Regions from separate parts of the Ureibacillus sp. FSL K6-0165 genome, predicted to be linked through region 1. Evidence: riboswitches for the same ligand, from Rfam matches in the RefSeq annotation. Region 1 holds a riboswitch; each other region holds the start of a gene.

Region 1 (7,194 bases):
TGGTGCTTGTGATGCGGGTTATTGCGATTATGCAATGCAAATTGGTCAAACAGGTAAAGTGGTAACACCAGATTTATACATCGCGTGTGGTATTTCTGGTGCAATTCAGCACTTAGCAGGTATGTCTAACTCAAAAGTAATTGTTGCAATTAACAAAGACCCTGAAGCAAACATTTTCAAAGTTGCTGATTATGGAATTGTCGGCGACTTATTTGAAGTCGTTCCGTTATTAATTGAAGAAATTAAAGCATTAAAAGTAAATTCTTAAAATCTAAAACTGGTAATCTCCTCACCACATCTCAAATCTCAGAGATGTGGTTATTTATTGTGAAAAAGTAAATCATTAAAGGAATTTGTTTGTTAGATGAACGGATTTCAATTTCTTAAAACACTTTACTACCCTTTGAATTTTTAACGTGCTATACTACTAAAAGATGTTACATTAAGGAGGCATTTTATAAATGGCAATTGTACATGCTACTGATCAAAACTTTTCACAAGAAATCTCTTCTGGTTTAGTATTAGTAGATTTCTGGGCAGCTTGGTGTGGACCTTGTAAAATGATTGCACCTGTATTAGAAGAACTCGATGCCGAAATGGGTTCAGAAGTGAAAATTGTAAAAGTTGATGTTGATAACAATCCAGCAACAGCTGCTGAATATCAAATTATGTCGATTCCATCTTTGCTTTTATTTAAAGATGGCCAATTAATTGCAAAAACTGTTGGCTTCCAACCAAAAGAAGCATTAGTTGAATTCATCAACAACAATAAATAATATTCAACCGAGCACAAAGAATTTGTTTGTGCTCGATTTTTTATTTTGGATATGATTATTGATTTAAAAGAAAACTTATCGATTTTTGCTTTAAGATATTCGTATAATAGAGTTAAAGTAGGTTGATTAAATGTAAGGTGATACTCCATGAATGAAACAATTCAAAATAAATTGGCGCTGTTACCAGATTTGCCTGGATGCTACTTAATGAAAGACCGACAAGGAACGGTTATTTACGTCGGAAAGGCAAAAGTCTTAAAAAATAGAGTTCGATCCTATTTTACTGGTTCCCATGATGGTAAAACTCAACTGCTAGTTAGTGAAATAGAAGATTTTGAATATATTGTTACTTCAAGTGATTTAGAGGCTTTAATTTTGGAGCTCAATTTAATCAAACAATATGATCCAAAATATAACGTAATGTTAAAGGATGACAAGAGTTATCCTTATATTAAAATTACCAATGAAATTTATCCAAGAATTATTACGACAAGAAAAGTGAAAAAAGACAAAGCTAAATATTTTGGACCTTATCCGAATGTATCTGCCGCGAATGAAACAAAGAAGCTCCTCAACCGCATCTATCCATTAAGAAAATGCAACCGACTGCCAGATCGAGTTTGTTTGTATTATCATTTGGGGCAATGTTTAGCTCCATGTGTTAAAGATATAGATCCGAAAATTTTTGAAGAAATGACAAATGAAATCATAAAATTCTTAAATGGCGGCCATGAACAAGTAAAAAAAGAATTAGAGAAAAAAATGATGGAGGCTGCGGAAAAGCTTGAATTTGAAAGAGCAAAGGAATATCGAGATCAAATTCAATATATCGAAACGGTTATGGAAAAGCAAAAAATCGTTTCAGGAGACCAAACGAACCGGGACGTATTTGGATATGCAGTTGAAAAAGGGTGGATGTGTGTTCAAGTCTTTTTCGTTCGACAAGGAAAATTAATTGAAAGAGATGTTTCTGTATTTCCTATTTACCGTGATCCGGAAGAGGAATTTTTAACTTTTGTAGGGCGTTTCTATGATACAGAACATTTAAAGCCAAAAGAAATATTGATTCCAGAAACAATTGATAAAAGCATTTTAGAAAAATTATTAAATATAAGAGTATTGGTGCCAAAACGTGGCACAAAAAAAGAACTGGTGGATTTAGCAAAGAAAAATGCAATGCTTGCAATCGAAGAAAAATTCCAATTAATTGAACGCCAGGAAGAGAGGACAATTGGCGCTTGTCAACAATTAGGTGAGGCTCTAAATATTGAAACGCCTTATAGAATTGAAGCCTTTGATAACAGCCACATGCATGGAGCAGATCCTGTTAGCGCAATGGTCGTATTTATTAATGGAAAGCCGGCAAAAAAAGAATATCGCAAATATAAATTAAAAAATACGGCGAAACATGACGACTATGGAGCGATGCAAGAGGTGATTCGCAGGCGCTATACCCGTGTATTAAAAGAACAATTGCCACTTCCTGATCTAATTATTGTTGACGGTGGTAAAGGGCAAATTGAAGTTGCACGAGAAGTGTTGGAAGATGAGCTTGGATTATCAATTCCCATTGCAGGACTTGCAAAAGATGAGAAGCATCGAACATCTGAACTATTATACGGGGAACCACCTATGTCGATTCCACTGAAAAAAACAAGTGATGCTTTTTACTTGCTTCAGCGAATACAAGATGAAGTCCATCGCTTCGCTATTACATTTTTGCGGCAACAACATCAAACGAACGCTTTACGCTCTGTCCTTGATGAAATTGAAGGAATCGGTCCAAAACGGAAGAAACAATTACTGAGTCATTTTGGTTCAGTGAAAAAAATCAAACAAGCTTCTGTGGAAGAATTAATGGAAGCGAAAATGCCAAAAGTGGTTGCAGAAACAATCTATCAGTATTTCCATAATGACACATTGTCAAAGGAATAACTGTATGATAATGTAATTTTAAAAGTAAATAAGTTTAGATATAGATAGAGGTGCGAGATTCATGAGTACCTAACTGGAGGAGAGGAACAAGTCTGAAGAAGGTTAGGGAAAGGGGAGATTGCCGAAGCGGTAAATTTGCTTGTTCCAGTTTACTGGCTGGTTTTGCATTGAAGAAATGCAAGATTGTCAGAATCTAAATGGTTCTGGAGAGCTATCTCATAAAGTGTTTTCTGAAAATTGAGGCAGCTTTTCACCATCCTTTGTGAAGAGTTGCTTTTTTCTTTAATTATATAAGATTCGGAAACTTCATTTCATGGCTTGTGAAAATAAGGGGAGTGTAGCGATGATTAATATTGTAGTGAAGTTGGATGAATGGAATCTAGCATCACCTGAAAACATTGGAGAAATAGCAAAAAGACTCATCGAAGAGAAGAAGTTTGGACGCAATGTAGTAGCAGTCGTTCCATCCTCTCCACCTGTAAATGAGGGTTTGGAAAAAATTATTTACTCTTTATCGGATGCACCATCCGAAAGAGAGTTAGACGCAATCCATTCTACCAATAATCAAATTGCTAGCAGTTTGCTTTCCATCGCCATTCAAAAAAGAGGATTTAGAGCTGTTTCCCTTACAGGCTGGCAACTTGGAATGAAAACAACACGAAAATTAGCAGGAAATGCTCGCATACATCAAGTCGATGGTAATGTCATTATTGAACGGTTTAAAAAAGGCGAAATAATCATAGTCGCGGGCGGACAAGGTGTTGATGATGAGGGCAACATCACCCTTCTCGGAGCTGGAGGGACTGATGCAACAGCGGTAGCGATTGCAAAAAGCATTGATGCAGAACGTGTGGAAATCTATACGGATCTTGATGGGGTATATACAGGGGATCCTAATGTAGTTCAACAGGCTCGTAAATTGAAAGATATTACATATGATGAGATGTTAGAATTATCTTATTTAGGTTCGAAAATTGTTCATCCGAGAGCGGTCGAATTAGCAAAAAAATTTGATATACCAATTGTTGTTCGTTCGAGTACGAAAAATCTTCGAGGTACATTGATTAAGGGAGAGATTGAAATGGAGAGAAATTTAATTGTTCGTGGTGTCGCCTATGAATCAGATATTATCCGCTTTACTGTTGGATATGAATTACTAGAAAAATCTTCCCTTGCCAACTTGTTTAATACCCTAGCAAAGCATCATGTCAACGTAGATATTATTGTACAATCTGTGATGAGTGAAGTAAAACCGACAATATCGTTTTCAATTGTAAAAGAGGATTTAACAAATGCGGTAAAAGTGCTTGAAGAACATAAAGAGGAGTTAGGTTTTCAATTTGCTGATTTTGAAGTTGGTTTAGCGAAAGTGTCAATCGTGGGTTCGGGCATGGTTTCCAATCCAGGGGTAGCAGGCCGCATGTTCGCACGCTTATGTCAAGAAAATATCCCTGTTAAAATGGTTTCTACATCTGAAATTAAAGTATCTGTCGTTGTGCCACAAGATGATATGATTCGTGCAGCAAATGCACTGCATGATGAATTTAATCTTGCTGAGGAATGGGTATAAAAAGGGGCGAATAAAGCCCCTTAGCGTTCAATTTTTTCTTTTAAATCCATCTTTACTGTAAAAATTACTTCTAGTTGTTTTTCTTTTTTCTCTTCATAGCATTCCGTCAAAACACCTTTAAAGTTTTGGATTTGTTCGGCAATGAAGCCAGCTTCTAAGCGAAAATTTCTTTCATTAATCTTTAGCAACTCCGGTTCATTCGTCAAACTAAACACAAATCCGTCTTTCATTTCTTTTTCAAGGGTAAGATCACCCCATCCGGCATCTTTAAAAAAGGAAATGATTAAAGGAATATCGGTGCATGGAAATTTGCGAGCTAAATCTTTTCCTGCCCAATATAGAATATCTTTTTCATGCTTTCCTAAAATGGATGGCACTAAATAATCTCTTAGCAGTTCGTATCCAAATAAAGGAAACGAATCTTTCGACAATGACATATAATAAGAACCTCTTTCTAGAATTTTTCTTTTTTAACAACAGAGAATTTGAAAAAAGTTAAAATAGAGAAAAATAACATAATAGAGAAAAAATAGAAGGTTTTGTAGCGAATATTAGACAAATTTCGGAAAATAAATATGCACAACTAACCTTGACGGTAATAGTTCGTGGGGGTACAATGAACTTGTCATAATATTGTACCATTATGAATAAAACAGTCAATGCATAAAGCGTTTACAATTTGTGACGACTTATTGACTACTTATTTTAAGGGGGTATCAGTCTTGGCAAAAAATGAGTTTTACTGGCGCCGACTACATTCTTTACTTGGTGTTATTCCTGTAGGGCTATTTTTAGTGTTCCACTTGTCTCTAAACTTTACTGCAACAGGGGGAGAAGAGACATATAACAGTGCAACAGGAGTAATGGATTATATTCCAGGTCCACTATTATTACTTATTGAGTGGATTGTTATCTACATTCCTATTCTGTTCCACGGTTTATATGGAATTTATATTGCCTTTACAGCAACACCAAACAATAAGCGCTTCAGTACATTCCGTAACTGGATGTTCTTATTGCAACGACTTACTGGTGTGTTCCTAGTAATCTTCATTGCTTGGCACATGTTCCAAACTCGCATCCAAAAAGCATTTGGTGCGGAAGTAAGTTTTGAAATGATGGAAAAAATCGTTGCAAATCCATGGATGTTAGGATTCTACATTGTGGGTATCCTTTCCGCTACATTGCATTTATCTAACGGTTTATGGTCATTCTTTGTAAGCTGGGGTATCACACAATCAACACATTCTCAAAAAGTAGTTACGTGGATTACAATGGCATTTTTCGTCATCTTAAGCATTATCGGTGTATCTGCAATTCTAGCATTCGTATGATACAAGCATAGATAGAACGTCCAATTAGAAAAGAGGAGTGAGAAATAATCATGGCCAAAAAGAAATTAATCGTTGTTGGTGGCGGCTTAGCTGGTCTAATGGCAACGATGAAAGCAGCCGAAATGGGTACTGAAGTAGAACTATTCTCATTAGTTCCTGTTAAACGTTCACACTCAGTTTGTGCACAAGGTGGAATTAATGGTGCAGTAAATACAAAAGGTGAAGGGGATTCTCCATGGATCCACTTTGACGATACAATTTATGGTGGAGACTTCTTAGCGAACCAACCACCAGTAAAAGCAATGTGTGAAGCAGCACCTGGTATCATTCACATGTTCGACCGTATGGGAGTTATGTTCAACCGAACTCCAGAAGGTCTACTTGACTTCCGTCGTTTCGGTGGTACATTGCATCACCGTACTGCATTTGCAGGTGCGACAACAGGTCAACAATTATTATATGCGCTTGACGAACAAGTTCGTCGTTACGAAGTAGAAGGTTTAGTAACAAAATACGAACACTGGGAATTCCTTGGAATCGTTCTTGATGACGAAGGAGTTTGCCGTGGAATCGTAGCACAAGATTTAAGCACATCAGAAATTAAAGCATTCCGCTCTGATGCTGTAGTTATGGCAACAGGTGGTCCTGGTATCATCTTTGGTAAATCAACAAACTCAGTAATCAATACTGGTTCTGCAGCATCAATTGTTTATCAACAAGGTGCTTCATATGCAAATGGTGAGTTCATCCAAATTCACCCAACAGCAATTCCTGGCGATGACAAAAACCGTTTAATGAGTGAATCTGCTCGCGGTGAGGGTGGACGTATTTGGACATATAAAGATGGTAAACCATGGTACTTCTTAGAAGAAAAATATCCTGCATACGGTAACTTAGTACCACGTGACATTGCGACACGTGAAATCTTCGACGTATGCGTAAACCAAAAATTAGGTATCAATGGTGAAAACATCGTATATTTAGACTTATCTCATAAAGATCCACATGAATTAGACATCAAACTTGGTGGTATCATCGAAATCTACGAAAAATTCGTTGGTGACGATCCACGTAAAGTACCAATGAAGATCTTCCCAGCGGTTCACTACTCAATGGGTGGATTATGGGTTGACTACGATCAAATGACTGAAATTCCTGGTCTGTTTGCTGCTGGTGAATGTGACTATTCACAACACGGTGCAAACCGCTTAGGTGCTAACTCATTACTTTCTGCGATTTATGGTGGTATGGTTGCAGGACCTAACGCAGTTAAATATATGCAAGGCTTAACAAAACATGCGGAAGATTTACCACAATCTTTATATGATTCTTATGTAAAACAAGAGCAACAAAAATGGGATAACATCCTAAAAATGGACAAAGGTAATGAAAACGCATATTTACTTCACAAAGAACTAGGCGAAATGATGACTGACAACGTAACAGTTGTACGTTACAACGATCGCCTACAAAAAACATATGACACACTTGGTGACATGTTAGAGCGTTGGGAAAACATTAACATCCACGATACTCAAAAATGGAGCAACCAAGGTGCACACTTTACTCGTCAATTGAA
Region 2 (7,194 bases), 510 kb from region 1:
AAGTTATTAAATAAGTTAAACTGCTGGAATACCATACCTAAGTGCGTACGATATTTTTCTTTATTGTAACCTTCCGTTAAAATATTTTCTCCATTAAAAATAATCTCACCGCCTGTAGGAGTTTCCAGCAAGTTAATGCAACGCAATAATGTGGATTTTCCTGATCCTGAAGCTCCAATTAACGTTACAACTTCCCCTTTTCTTACTTGGAAATTGACATCTTTCAATACTTCATGATTGCCGAATGTTTTATTTAAATGTTTGATATCAATGACCACTGTCATAGCATTACTCACCATCCTTTATCGGCTTGTTTCCTGTCACAAGCTCCACTCGGTACGAATCAGGTCCATCCATTTTCTTCTCAAACCAAAGAAGAATACGAGTTACAGTGAATGTCATAATGAAGTACAATACGCAGGCAATTAAGAATGCTTCTGCATAACGATATGTACTACCCGCAACAGAGTTCGTTGTAAAGAATAATTCAACTACACTAATGACACTTAGTACAGAAGAGTCCTTTATATTCATAACGAGCTGGTTACCAGTCGCTGGTAAAATATTTCGAGCTACTTGAGGAAGGATAATATAGAACATTGTTTGAAAATGATTCATACCAATCGCTTCACTGGCCTCGTATTGTCCTTTATCGATTGAAACAATTCCACCTCGCACATACTCTGCCATATAAGCACCTGTATTTAAGCTGATAACAATTAAACCAGCAACAAAGCGATTTAATTGAATATCAATGGCATAGAGTCCGTAGAACACAACCATCGCTTGTACCATCATTGGAGTGCCACGGAATAGTTCAACATAGCAAGTTAGTATAAAATTAATAGTTTTTAATGCATATGTTTTAAAGGATTTTTTTTGCAATGGAATCGTGTGCATAACCCCGATGAAAAATCCGATAATCGCACCAAAAATCGTACCTAATATCGCAAGAATTAATGCAATCCATGCTCCTCGCAAAAACAAATCCCAGTTATTCTGAAAAATATTCCAAACTGTTTCTAAGAAAGACATAAAGAAATCCCCTTATTGTTTTTTTGTTCGCACTTAGAAGAATTAAAGTTAAGCACAGTAAATAACTTTACAGGGAAGGAAAATGGAAAAAGGTTGTCTTATAGAGAATCTCAAGACAACCTTTCACCACACTATTGTTGTGATGGTTGATTTTTAATAGCTTCTTCCATGATTTGATGACGTTCATCTTCCGTAATACCAGCTAAAATTTCGTTAATTTTATCTTTTAAGTCCGAACCTTTTTTCAAGCCAACAGCGATTGCTGTATCAGATTCATCAGCCTCAAATCCGTCTTCTGGAACAATGTAAGTAAATCCTTCAATTGCTGCCTCAGCAGACATCCCTTCTGGACGTTCTGAAATATAAGCATCAATTGCACCAGAAGATAATTGGATTCGCATTTGGCCAAAATCTGTAGCTGGTACTTGTTTATTAACGCCAGTCATTTGATCGATTACTTTGTAGTGAGTAGTACCTTGTTGTGCTGTTACTTTAGCCCCTTCAAAATCATGAATCGATTTTGCATTTGCATATGGACCATCTTTTTTCACAACAATTACGAAATCACTCGTATAATAGTTGTCTGTAAAATCGATTACTTCCATGCGTTCAGGAGTAGGTGACATACCCGCAATAACTGCATCAATTGCACCAGATTGTAATGATGGAATTAAACCATCCCAGTCAGTTTTTACAATTTGAAGCTCCATCCCTAATCCTTCAGCAATACGTTTTGCGATTTGAACATCGTAACCGTTTGCAAACTCTTTAGAATCTGCAATAGGAACTGCTCCATTTGAGTCATCTTTTTGAGACCAGTTAAATGGTGCATAAGCAGCTTCCATACCTACTCTTAATACACTTTTTGACTCGGATGAAGATTCTGAATCTTTTTGTGATTCTCCACCTGTTGATTCTTTGTTTCCTGAACCACATGCTGCAAGAACGAGAACCGTCATCATGGTTATGAAAAGTAGCAATAATTTCTTTTTCATCTTAATTCCCCCTGTCTCTGTTTAGCTTAGCTTCACAAATAAAAAGCGACCTAAGAAGAACTTAAGGTCGCATCAATTTGTTAGACTAATACCTCTAGTTCCACTTTGGAATAGCACACCTTACATATAAACATGTAAGACAGTGTTACAGTTATTCACTGTAACCCCAGCATAGTTATCTGAGCAAATAACTACACTTCGGCGATATTTCCTTCTTTCCCACTTCTTCACTCGCTCAAGCTCCATGAGAAACTAATAAATACCGCGCCTCTACCCTACCAAGTGAGGCTAGAATATTCAATTGTTAAGAGAAGCATAACCTAAATGGTGTTTACTTGTCAATAACAAATAGGAAAAGTTTAATAGTACCAAATATACTCCCCAAAAATAGTTGGGGAGTATATTATACATTTTCTTATGAATTTAGAAGTAAATCTTCAGGATTTTCGATTAATTCTTTAACTGTTTTTAAGAATCCAACTGAATCTTTACCATCAATGATTCGATGATCGTATGAAAGTGCCACATACATCATTGGACGAATTTCAACTTGGCCGTTTACAGCTACTGGACGGTTTACAATTGAGTGCATACCAAGGATACCTGCTTGCGTACCATTGATAATCGGTGTTGAAGCTAATGAACCAAAGATACCGCCATTTGTAATTGTAAATGTTCCGCCTTGTAAATCAGAAATTGCTAATTTCTTTTCACGTGCTTTTTGAGCAAGTTCTGCAATTTCTCTTTCAATTTCAGCGAAGTTTTTGCGATCTGCATCACGTACAACTGGAACTACTAAACCTTCTTCTGTAGATACCGCAATACCGATATCATAAATGTTAAATTTATGAATTTCATCGCCAACAATTTGTGCATTTACATAAGGGTATTTTTTCAATGCAGCAACTACTGCTTTTGTGAAGAATGACATGAATCCAAGTTTAATACCATTCTCATTCACAAATTGCTCTTGCTTACGTTTACGTAATTCCATTACATTTGTCATGTCAATTTCGTTGAATGTTGTTAACATTGCCGTATTTTGTTTAACTTCAAGAAGACGTTTTGCAATTGTTTGACGTCGACGGCTCATTCTTTCAACTGTAACGCGAGATTCATCTACAGTTACAGCAGGTGCTACAGGTTGTGCTGCTTGCACTGGTTGTGCTGGTTTAGCAGCATGAGCAGCAACATCTTGTACACGAACTCGGCCTTGTGGGTCTACTGGTGAAATTGCTGCTAAATCAATGCCTTTTTCACGAGCAAGTTTACGTGCAGCTGGTGAAGCTACTACGCGCTCATTAGATGTTTCCTCAACAACCGGTGCAGCTTGTGCTGGTTGTGCTTGAGGAGCTTGTGGTTGTTCCTCTTTAACCGCTTCTTTTGCAGGTTCTGCTTGAGGTGCTGGAGTAGGTTCAGCTCCACCTTCAACAGGCTCAACGATCGCAATTGTTTGGCCAACTAATACTGTATCGCCTTCTTCAGCTAAAATTTGAGTTAATACTCCTGCTTCTTCAGAAATAATTTCTGCATTTACTTTATCTGTTTCTAATTCAACAATGAATTCGCCTTTCTCAACGCGATCTCCAACTTTTTTCACCCATTGTGCAATTGTACCTTCCGTAATCGATTCTGCTAATTCAGGGACTTTAATTTCAGCCACTTTTTATATCCTCCTTTAATTCTCAACACTGTTAAATCTTAACGTAAATTATGCAAGATTACAAATCTGCTAAAGCGTCGTTAATTACTTTAGCTTGAGCAACTTTATGTGAGTCCATGTCACCTTCTGAAGTAGAAGACATTTCTGGACGTCCAACATAACGTACTTTTTTGCCTTCAGCTAATTCAAATAAGTATTCTAAGGCAAATTTCCAAGGACCTTGGTTTCTAGGTTCCTCTTGTACCCAAACAATTTCTTTCGCGTTAGGGTATCTCGCAATGATTTCAGAAAGTTTTTCCATCGGGAATGGATATAATTGTTCAATGCGAAGGATGTGAAGTTTTTCGAATCCTTCACCGTCTTTAATTGCTTCTGCTAAGTCAATTGTCACTTTACCAGAAGCTAAAATAATGCGTTCCACTTTTTTAGGATTTTGTCCGAGTCCTGGTTGTTCAATGACTTCCTCGAATTTTCCTTCAGATAATTGCTCTAATGTAGCTGCAGCTAATGGATGACGCAATAATGATTTTGGTGTTGCAACTACTAATGGACGCACTCCTTCAGTTCCAAGCATTTTCGCTTGTCGACGTAATAAGTGGAAGTAGTTTCCGGCATTTGAACAGTTTGCAACAATCCAGTTATTTTCAGCACATAATTGCAAGTAACGTTCAATGCGTGCTGCAGAGTGTTCTGGACCCTGTCCTTCCATACCATTTGGTAATAAAAGAACTAATCCAGATTTAAGACCCCATTTAGAACGAGCAGCTGTAATGAAGTTATCAAACATTACTTGAGCCATATTTGCGAAGTCCCCGAATTGTGCTTCCCAAATTGTTAATGCTTTCTCATTTTCCAGGTTATAACCATATTCATAACCTACGATTGCCGCTTCTGTTAATGGAGAATTGAATACACTAAAGGAAGCTTTAGCTCCTGAAATATTGTGTAATGGCGTCCATTCAGAACCGTTATTTTTATCATGTAGTACTAAATGACGTTGCGAGAAAGTACCACGTTGAGCATCTTGCCCAGTCAGACGAATTGGGTTTCCTTCACGTAAAATTGATGCAAACGCTAATGTTTCTGCATGACCCCAGTCAATTTTACCTGTTTCTAGCGCTTCAATACGTCTTTTTAGAATTCTTGCCAATTTGTTTTGAGGCTCAAAGTTTTCAGGCCATGCTAACAGTTCTTCGTTAATTTGTTTTAATTCTTCAGCAGAAACACCTGTTTCTAATTGTGGATAAGGTTGTTTCACCTCTTCAGGAATTTCCACTTCGAGATGATGACCCTTTTCTTCGCCTACTGCTTTAACATGATCGTAACTTTTTTGCATTTCGCCATAAATTTCTTGGTTTAGCTGTTCTACGAATTCTTTTGTTACAATACCTTCATTTACAACTCGTTCACCATAAAGTTCACGAACTGTAGGATGTTTATCAACAATTAAGTATGTTTTTGGATTTGTTACAGTCGGATCATCAGTTTCATTGTGTCCAAATCTGCGGTAACCAATTAAGTCAATTAAAATATCTTTACCGAACATTTGACGATATTCAAAAGCAAATTTTGCTACTTGAATTACTGCTTCAGGATCATCTGCATTCACGTGCACTATAGGAATACCGTACCCTTTTGCTACGTCAGATGAATAGTGTGTTGAGCGAGAATCGTAATATTCTGTTGTAAATCCAATCATGTTATTGGAGATGATGTGGATGGATCCGCCAGTAGAGAATCCTTTTGTTCCAGCATAGTTAAATGTTTCTTGTACGATTCCTTCACCGCTAAATGCTGCATCTCCATGAACAAGAACCGCTAGTGCTTTTGATGTATCTTGCACTGGTTCTCCAGGATTAGATGTATCTTCTTGTGCTGCTCTCGTTGAACCAGTTACAACAGGGCTAACTACTTCTAAGTGTGAAGGGTTATATGCAAGTTTTACCGTTAATCCAGATGGTTTGTGATAAGTTGCACCCATGTGATATTTCACATCACCAGTCCAACCTTTTGTAATTTCAATTGAACCATCTTCAGGGAAGAAGTAATCGTTTGGAACGTGTGCGAAATCTGCAAACATCATAGCGTATGGCTTGTTTACGATGTGTGTTAATACATTTAAACGTCCGCGGTGCGCCATACCGATTTGTAAAAATTTCATTTGATCTTTTTCTGCGGATTTTACGATTTCATCAATTAAAACTACTAATGTATCTAAACCTTCAATAGAGAATCTTTTTTGACCAACGAATGTTTTATGAATGAATTTTTCAAAGTTTTCAACGCGAGTAAGTTTTTCTAATACGGCTTTTTTCTCATCTGCAGATAGTTTTTGTTTGAAGAATCCTGATTCAATTTTTGATTGAATCCAATTTCTTTCGGATTGATCTTCTACATGTGCATATTCGAATCCGATTTTTTCAGTGTAAAGTGAACGTAAATAATCAATCGCTTGTTTACCGTTGGAAACGTTTGCAGGGACATTATTTAAGAATAGTGAAGCAGGTAATTCAGCTAAATCTGCATCCGTTAATCCGTATGCTTGAGGCTCAATTTTTGAAAAATCTAATGGACGGTCTTTCAGTGGGTATACGTCCGCTCCATAATGCCCAAAAGCTCGTATTGCATCTGCTAATTTTACAGCTGCCAATACTTTGTTAAAATCTCCTGTTTGAGCCACTTGCGCACCACTTGAAGTTTCTTCTAGTACTGGAGCACCAAATTGTTGGAATAATGAAGCCAATTCCGAATCAACTTCGTCAGGGTTTTGTAAGAACAGTTCATATTGTTCCATTACATACCCTAAGTTCGGTCCAGAAAATACTGACCAAGGAGATCCAGTTGTAATTACATTGTTCGACATGAGAAAAACCTCCAAATTTTGCTAATAGCAATTACATTTTAAATAGAAAGTATAAAAATCATTCTTCTATTAATATAAATTTATATAACAATTTGAGAAGAACCTTTTTTCCATTTCAATCTTACTACTCTTCATAAAAAATACAACTATTTTTCACAAATTTAGATGAAATTTTTTGAATGGAATTAAAAAAATGTTTTAAGTAGGTAAACGTAATGTAAAAGTTGTGCCCTTTCCTACTGAACTCGATACATCCATTTCAACTTGATACTTGTTTGCCAACATTTTTGAGATGCTTAAACCTAGTCCAGTTCCACCTCCATTACTCCGCGAACGATCCACGCGATAAAATCGATCGAATATAAAAGGTAAATGTTCTCTTGAAATGCCGATACCATTATCTTGTATCGTCATAAAAATATTTTCTGTAAAATAATGAACATGTATTTGGATAATGGGTATATTTTCGTTATATCGAATTCCATTTTCGATAATGTTTCTTACAATTTGTGCAAACGCATTCTCTGATATTTGTGCCATCCTTTTTTCGCCATCGAACACCACATTCATTTTAGCATTTGAATAAACAACTTCAAGTTCTTCAATTACGGTATTTAAAACTTTTTCTATATCACAGG
Region 3 (7,194 bases), 590 kb from region 1:
AAAATAAGCTCCCCAAGAAATTTTAATCCCCTTGTTTGAGAGTACATGTAGCCACACAAGCGTAGCAAGTGAACCAATTGGTGTAATTTTGGGACCTAAATCTGAGCCGATTACATTGGCATAAATTAAAGAATCGCGAATTACACCTGACGTGGAAGTTTCCGCTATTGCTAATGAGTCAATCATAATTGTAGGTAAATTATTCATAACTGAAGATAAGAAGGCTGCAATATACCCCATTCCAATCGTAGTAGTGAATAATCCTCCTTGCACTGTCCATTCAATAACATAGGCTAGTCCTTTCGTGAAACCTGCATTTCCTAATCCATAAACGACTAAATACATACCGATGGAGAAAAATACAATATTCCATGGCGCTCCTTTTATTACGGCTTTTGTATTGACTGCTGAACTTTTTCGAGCCATCGCCAATAAGAATATCGCCATAATCCAACCAATAATACTAACGGGTACATGAATCCATTCAGCTGAAAAATAACCGGTTAATAAAATTGCCATTACCGGCCACGCTAATTTAAACATCTTTTCATCCCGTATGACTTCCTGTGGGTTTTTTAGCATCATTACATCATACTTTGATGGAATAGATTTCTGGAAGTATAAAAATAGAACGATAATGGTTGCTATTAATGAAAAGAAATTAGGAATAATCATTCGTAAAGAGTATTCCATAAAGCTGATTCCAAAAAAATCTGCTGCGATTACGTTTACTAAGTTACTTATTAAAAAAGGGAGGGAAGTAGTGTCAGCTATAAAACCACTAGCCATAATAAAAGGGAAAATCATTTTCTCATTAAAATTTAAATTTCGAACCATTGCAAGAACAATAGGGGTCAAAATTAATGCTGCACCATCATTTGAAAAGAAGGCTGAAACAAAAGCTCCAAGAACTGTAACGTAAATGAACATTCTAATACCGTTCCCTTTTGCTATGCGAGCCATGTGCAGTGCAGACCATTCAAATAAACCAATTTGATCCAATATTAAGGAAATGATTATAATCGCAATAAATAATAATGTCGCATTCCAAGTAATGTTTACAACTTCAAAGACGTCATTAATATCCACTACTCCAACAATCAATGCAACTATTGCGCCACAGCAGGCTGACCAACCGATATTGATATTTTTTGGTTGGCGAATTACGAGTATGAGCGTGATGATAAATATTAAAATGGCTAATAGTAAATTGAGCAAAATCATATCCTCCAACAAAGTTGAATTGTGACATATTGAAGATAAAAAAATAAGCACTTATGAATTTAGTTAAATGCCTAAAATTCACAAATGCTATTATATCACTATTCATTTTCCTATCGAATATTTTATTTACTTTTCCACCAAGTATTATTTATCAAAATAAAAACCTGCCATTTTCATGGCAGGAGAATATTTATGAAATCAATTGTAATTGTGTATTTCTTAATAAATAATCTAGCATTTTTTGTTGCTCTTCGTTTAATGGCACTAGTGGAAGACGAACACCACCAACTGTTATGCCTTTCATATTTAATGCTGCCTTAACAGGAGCAGGATTTGGTGCAATGAACATCGCTTTCATAATTGGTAACAGGTTTCGATGTTCTTTTGCAGCTTCTTGAATATTTCCAATGAAGAAATTTTTAATCATAGATTGCATTTCATTGCCGATAATATGAGAAGCAACGGAAATTACTCCTGTACCACCAATTGCTAATGTTGGTAATGTTAAGCTATCATCCCCGCTATATAGTGAGAAATGATTTGGCGTGTTTTCGATAATTTGTGCCATTGCATCTAAATTTCCACTTGCCTCTTTAATTGCAACAATATTCGGTATTTTCGCAAGACGAACTACCGTATCAACGGATAAATTGACGACACTACGGCCAGGAATGTTATAGAGTATAATTGGCAGTTTTGTATTTTGTGCAATTGCTTTAAAGTGTTCATACATTCCTTCTTGGTTTGGCTTATTGTAGTATGGAGTTACAAGCATGATGCCATCCACCTCGGCATCTTCTGCTTTTTTAGTAAGCTCAATGGAAGCTCTCGTATTATAAGAGCCCGTACCTGCAATTACAGGAACTCTACCATTTACAGTCTTCACAGTAAATTTAAACAGTTCTACTTTTTCTTCATCTGTTAAAGTAGGAGATTCTCCAGTTGTACCACATACCACTAATCCGTCTGTACCGTTTGCAATTAAATGTTGAATTAGAATTTCCGTAGCCTCAAAATCTACGTCACCATTTTTGTCAAATGGCGTTACCATTGCTGTTAATACTCTTCCGAAATTCATTCTTCTCCACATCCTTTTCAATGTTTTTTAATGGAGAAGGGCAATTTCTTTATAAACGCAAAAAGCAACAACGAAGAGCCTCGTTGTTGCAAAAAGGAAGATTTTTTGCGTAAGATAGCCCTCCATATAGTTTCCTATATGACAGTCCTACACTTATTCAATGCAGAACCAGCCCCTAGAAAAATGAGTTTCTAGAGACTTCGGCAAATCCCCCTTTCCACAATTATCATTGGACCTCATTATCCTCAAACTGTGTACTCTTGGTTTTTGCGCCTCTATCCTTACTTCAAAGCAATATTGAAATAAGTCGATGGATAATTGTATATAATTGTAGCTCCTTTTATTTGGAAAAGCAATAACAATTAAGTATTTAAATATCATTTATGATTGAATTTTATACAATATGCAGAAAAATTTTGAATTTTCAATCGAAAATTTTGTTAAATTGAAAATTTAAAAGGAATTCTAACTTCTTTGCAATAATAATGCTGTTATTTTTATAAAAAGCATCCATACTACTTTCTGAGGTGAAATAGAATGTATAAATTGCTGTCCCACAATGATTTAGATGGAGTTGGATGTGGCATTTTAGCGAAACTTGCCTTTGGACAAGATGTAAAAGTCCGATATAATTCAATTGCTTCACTTGAACGGGAAATTGAATACTTTTTAGAAAATGATTTGCCTGATACTTTTTTATTTATTACAGATTTATCACCTAGTGAAGAAAATGAAAAAAGATTAAATGCACATTTTAAACAATATAAAAATATTCAACTTATTGATCATCATAAAACAGCGTTGCATTTTAATGAATATGATTGGGGAACGGTATTAGTCGAAAATGAGGAAGGGAAGCTAGAAAGTGCAACTTCATTATTTTATCAGTTTTTAGTTGCAAACGAGTTATTAAAGCCAACAGAGGCAATTGATGAATTTGTGAAGCTCGTAAGACAATATGATACTTGGGAGTGGGAAAAAAACGATAATCATAAAGCCCATTTCTTAAATTCATTGTTTTTCTTAGTGTCCATCGATGAATTTGAAGAAACGATGATTGACAGACTAACTTCTTCTGAACACTTCGATTTTGATGAATTTGAAAAAAAGCTGTTGAATATGGAAGAAGATCGGATAGAACGATATATTCGTCGCAAAAAAAGAGAGGTAGTGCAAATAAAAAATGATGAGTATTTTGCTGGAGTTGTGTATGCGGAATCTTATCATTCAGAATTAGGAAACGAATTAAGTAAAGAACATCCTCATCTTGACTATATCGCTATATTGAATATGGGAAGTAAAAAAATTTCTTTCCGCACTATTCATGACCATGTGGATGTTTCGGAAATCGCAGCAGTGTATGGCGGAGGAGGACATCAAAAGGCAGCGGGTTGTAACTTAACAGAGGAAACATATCAAATATTTGTACAAAATACTTTTCAGCTTGATCCAATGCCTCAAGATGCGAAATATAATCGGTATAATGTAAAGGAATCTTCTTTTGGTACGATGTATGCTGATGCCGATGATAACAATTATTTTATATTACAAAAAGATGGCGTTTGGATGATTGAAAAATCAGAACAATTAATAGAAACAACTTTTGCAAGTTTTGAAGAAGCAGAAAAATATTTAAAAAGGATGTATGAAGCCTATCTAGTACGTGATGAAGTGTTTGTTGAGTATTTAATGAATCGAGTAAAAAAAGAACATTAGAAGTAGATGATTGAAATATTTTTTATGAATGCAAAATTCGCTAGCTCCTTTCAATTTAGCTAGCGAATTCTTATTATTATTTATGTTGTGATAAATATAATGCGGTTTGGAAAACGAACTTTTTATTTTCATCCTGCATCATATTTATTAATTCATCGTGATCAATTAAAAGTATATGGTTTAAGGAAGAAAACTTTTTGGCAGATGGTGTAAAAGATTGATTTGTAATAATCATTGCGCCATCTGCACTGTATGTTTTTATATTGACAGCAACTTGTTGAACCTTTCGGATGTCAACTGCATTTGCCCCTTTTATAATCTGTACTATATATTTTCTCGTACCTTTCCATAAAATAAGATCCACATTGAAAGTTTCAATGTCCTTTGTAATAAGTGCTACGTAACGATGTTTTTCAAAAAGTTTTTTTAATAGATGGATGTACTCCGTTTCTGGCAAATTATTCAATTGTATAAGTTCTTTCTGTAAAAGATCGTTGTCAGTGTGAACGGTTTTTATTAAATGCAATGTACGATTAATTAAATAAAAAATAAAACGAAAACTTGAAGTTCTAAAAGGCTTGTAGAATATCACCAAAGTAATGAAAATCATGAAATACAATTTAATATCATATACATTTAGTTCAATAGAAATCAAACTGAATAATGTGATAACAATACCAAAACTGAACATCAAAATCATTAAAAATTCAATTACTTTGCTTTCAAATTTTCTTTCTTTCATCTACATTCATTCCTTGTTTTTTATATTATTTTTAACTTTTGGAGCTGAATATATTCTAAAAAAGGATGAGAATTAAAAACAGAATATTTGATAATCATCCTAATATTTGTGTATGATTACAAAGAAAAATATTTCAATTTCGAGATAATATGTTTTGTATGTGGAGGGAATGAGGATGGAAATAGGGTTAACGACATTTGTAGAAACGACGCCAGATGTAAGAACGGGAAAAGTGATAAGTCATGCGGAGCGACTTCGAGAAGTTGTAGAAGAAATTCAACTAGCTGATGAAGTGGGATTAGATGTTTATGGAGTAGGTGAGCATCATCGAAAAGATTATGCTTGTTCATCACCTGCTGTATTGCTTGCTGCGGCCGCAACGAAAACAAAAAATATTAAATTAACGAGCGCAGTAACTGTATTATCTTCAGATGATCCAGTGAGAGTGTATCAGCAATTTGCTACATTGGATGCAATTTCGAACGGGCGTGCAGAAATTATGGCAGGCCGGGGTTCTTTCATAGAATCTTTTCCGTTATTTGGTTATGACTTACAGGATTATGATGAATTATTCGAGGAAAAGTTAGATTTATTACTACAAATACAGAAACAAGAAATCATTCATTGGAACGGTAAACATCGTCCAAGTATTAATGGTCGAGGAGTATACCCAAGACCAGAAAATGAAGTTCCGATTTGGATTGCTAGTGGTGGAACGCCTCAATCGGTAGCTCGAGCAGGTGCGTTAGGCTTACCTTTATGTTTAGCGATTATCGGCGGCAGTCCATTACAATTTGCTCCTTTAGTGAAGTTATATTATCGTGCAGCAAAAGAAGCAGGACATGATATTTCCAAACTAAAAGTAGCATCTCACTCCCATGGATTTGTTGCGGAAACGACAGAAGAGGCGGTTGAAAAGTTCTTCCCTCCAACCCAATACGCAATGAATGTTTTAGGTAGAGAACGAGGATGGGGACCATATACGCAAGCGACATTTGATTATGCTAGAAGTTTAGAAGGAGCATTGTACTGTGGCGATGTAAAAACGGTAGCAGATAAAATTATTTTCTTGCGTAAAAATGTTGGAGTTACTCGCTTTATGCTCCACTGCCCAGTTGGTTCAATGGCTCATGAAGATGTGATGAGATGCATCGAATTGTTAGGGAAAGAAGTTGCACCAATTGTACGTGAAGAAGTAGCGAAATGGGAAGCGGAAGGTAATGGGCAAATCATAGTCTAATAATAACTATCCATATTGGCTATTATTTTGCAAACTTTTACTAATATCTTTTTTAGCTTGACTATTAAGTGATCGATTTTGGCTAATATCGGTCTTTCTCGAATCGAAATTGAAACGATTGGCAATTAAGTTCGCACATTTGACTATTATCCATTTTAGTTTGACTATTAAGTGATTGATTTTGGCTAATATCGGTTTTCCCTAAATCGAAATTTAATCGATTGGCAATTAAGTTCACACATTTGACTATAATCCAATTTAGTTTGACTATTAAGTGATTGATTTTGGCTATTATCAGTTTCCATGAATCGAAAATGTTATAGCTAAGCCTTATTTCAAATGAGAAATGATAAAGAGAGGACTGTCATCAACTTTTGCACAGTCCTCTCTCTTATAACACGAATATTTCTAATCAATAAACGTATTCAGATTCAATTTCTTTAATCTTTTCATACAGCATTTTATTTACCGGTGTATCAATTCCGTACTTTTTGCCAAGTTTTAATACAGTTCCAGCAAACAATTCAACTTCGCTTAGTCGTTTTGCATCGACATCTTGTGCCATTGATGGTTTTCCTTCTGGACTGAGAGTATCTAATACATCAAGCCAGTAATTTAAATCATCTTCTGTCAATGGAACACCAGCTTTATCTGAAATAGCAATAACTTCTCGCATAGCAGCAATCATCGTATTTCTTGCTTCACCTTCATTTTGTACTTCCCCATAATTGCTATTGTAAACGGCAACCGTTTGATTGACTCCAACGTTTAGCATGAATTTGCCCCAAATTCGATGGGGCATGTTTGTATCCACTTGATGTGGAAGTTCAACAGATTTGAAAAATTCGCTTAATCTTTTTGTTTTTTCACTAAGGATTCCTGGTTTTCTATCACCAAAGACGAGCATTCCTTTATGTTCAAATGTTAATTTGTTATCAATTTTTACTGCATCCATTCCTTGAGCGACACAATAAAGTACCTTTTCAAAGCCGTAAACTTGTCCAATCATTTCTTCGCTGATGATGCCATTTAATGCCGAAATGATTATCGTATGTTCACCTACATGGTGCTTAACAGATTGAATGGCTTCTTCTAAACCGTTAAACTTAACAGTAAAAATAAGTAAATCTGCAGGTTCTACATGCTCATCAGGTGTTACAAAGTGGAATTCACATCGTTCTCCGTTGCAAAATA

The links. Region 1 has a riboswitch for lysine ahead of NST00_RS08790 (aspartate kinase). Riboswitches for the same ligand answer to the same signal wherever they lie in the genome.
Positions count from the first base shown of each region.
Region 2: another riboswitch for lysine. It lies ahead of NST00_RS11315 (transporter substrate-binding domain-containing protein); the one in region 1 lies ahead of NST00_RS08790 (aspartate kinase).
Region 3: another riboswitch for lysine. It lies ahead of dapA (4-hydroxy-tetrahydrodipicolinate synthase); the one in region 1 lies ahead of NST00_RS08790 (aspartate kinase).

Region 1 is NZ_JBBOQS010000001.1:1,758,679-1,765,872, forward strand. Features, by position in the region: gene NST00_RS08775 (electron transfer flavoprotein subunit alpha/FixB family protein) at 1-268, shown strand, start outside; gene trxA (thioredoxin) at 462-776, shown strand; gene uvrC (excinuclease ABC subunit UvrC) at 924-2,711, shown strand; lysine riboswitch at 2,749-2,933, shown strand; gene NST00_RS08790 (aspartate kinase) at 3,055-4,281, shown strand; gene NST00_RS08795 (YslB family protein) at 4,302-4,718, opposite strand; gene NST00_RS08800 (succinate dehydrogenase cytochrome b558 subunit) at 5,004-5,615, shown strand; gene sdhA (succinate dehydrogenase flavoprotein subunit) at 5,666-7,194, shown strand, end outside.
Region 2 is NZ_JBBOQS010000001.1:2,265,745-2,272,938, forward strand. Features, by position in the region: gene NST00_RS11305 (amino acid ABC transporter ATP-binding protein) at 1-284, opposite strand, end outside; gene NST00_RS11310 (amino acid ABC transporter permease) at 289-1,035, opposite strand; gene NST00_RS11315 (transporter substrate-binding domain-containing protein) at 1,167-2,030, opposite strand; lysine riboswitch at 2,134-2,311, opposite strand; gene odhB (2-oxoglutarate dehydrogenase complex dihydrolipoyllysine-residue succinyltransferase) at 2,446-3,693, opposite strand; gene NST00_RS11325 (2-oxoglutarate dehydrogenase E1 component) at 3,752-6,556, opposite strand; gene NST00_RS11330 (HAMP domain-containing sensor histidine kinase) at 6,755-7,194, opposite strand, start outside.
Region 3 is NZ_JBBOQS010000001.1:1,167,777-1,174,970, forward strand. Features, by position in the region: gene NST00_RS05755 (arsenic transporter) at 1-1,218, opposite strand, end outside; gene dapA (4-hydroxy-tetrahydrodipicolinate synthase) at 1,415-2,302, opposite strand; lysine riboswitch at 2,410-2,588, opposite strand; gene NST00_RS05765 (DHH family phosphoesterase) at 2,840-4,018, shown strand; gene NST00_RS05770 (restriction endonuclease) at 4,095-4,760, opposite strand; gene NST00_RS05775 (LLM class flavin-dependent oxidoreductase) at 4,936-6,000, shown strand; gene NST00_RS05780 (ketopantoate reductase family protein) at 6,413-7,194, opposite strand, start outside.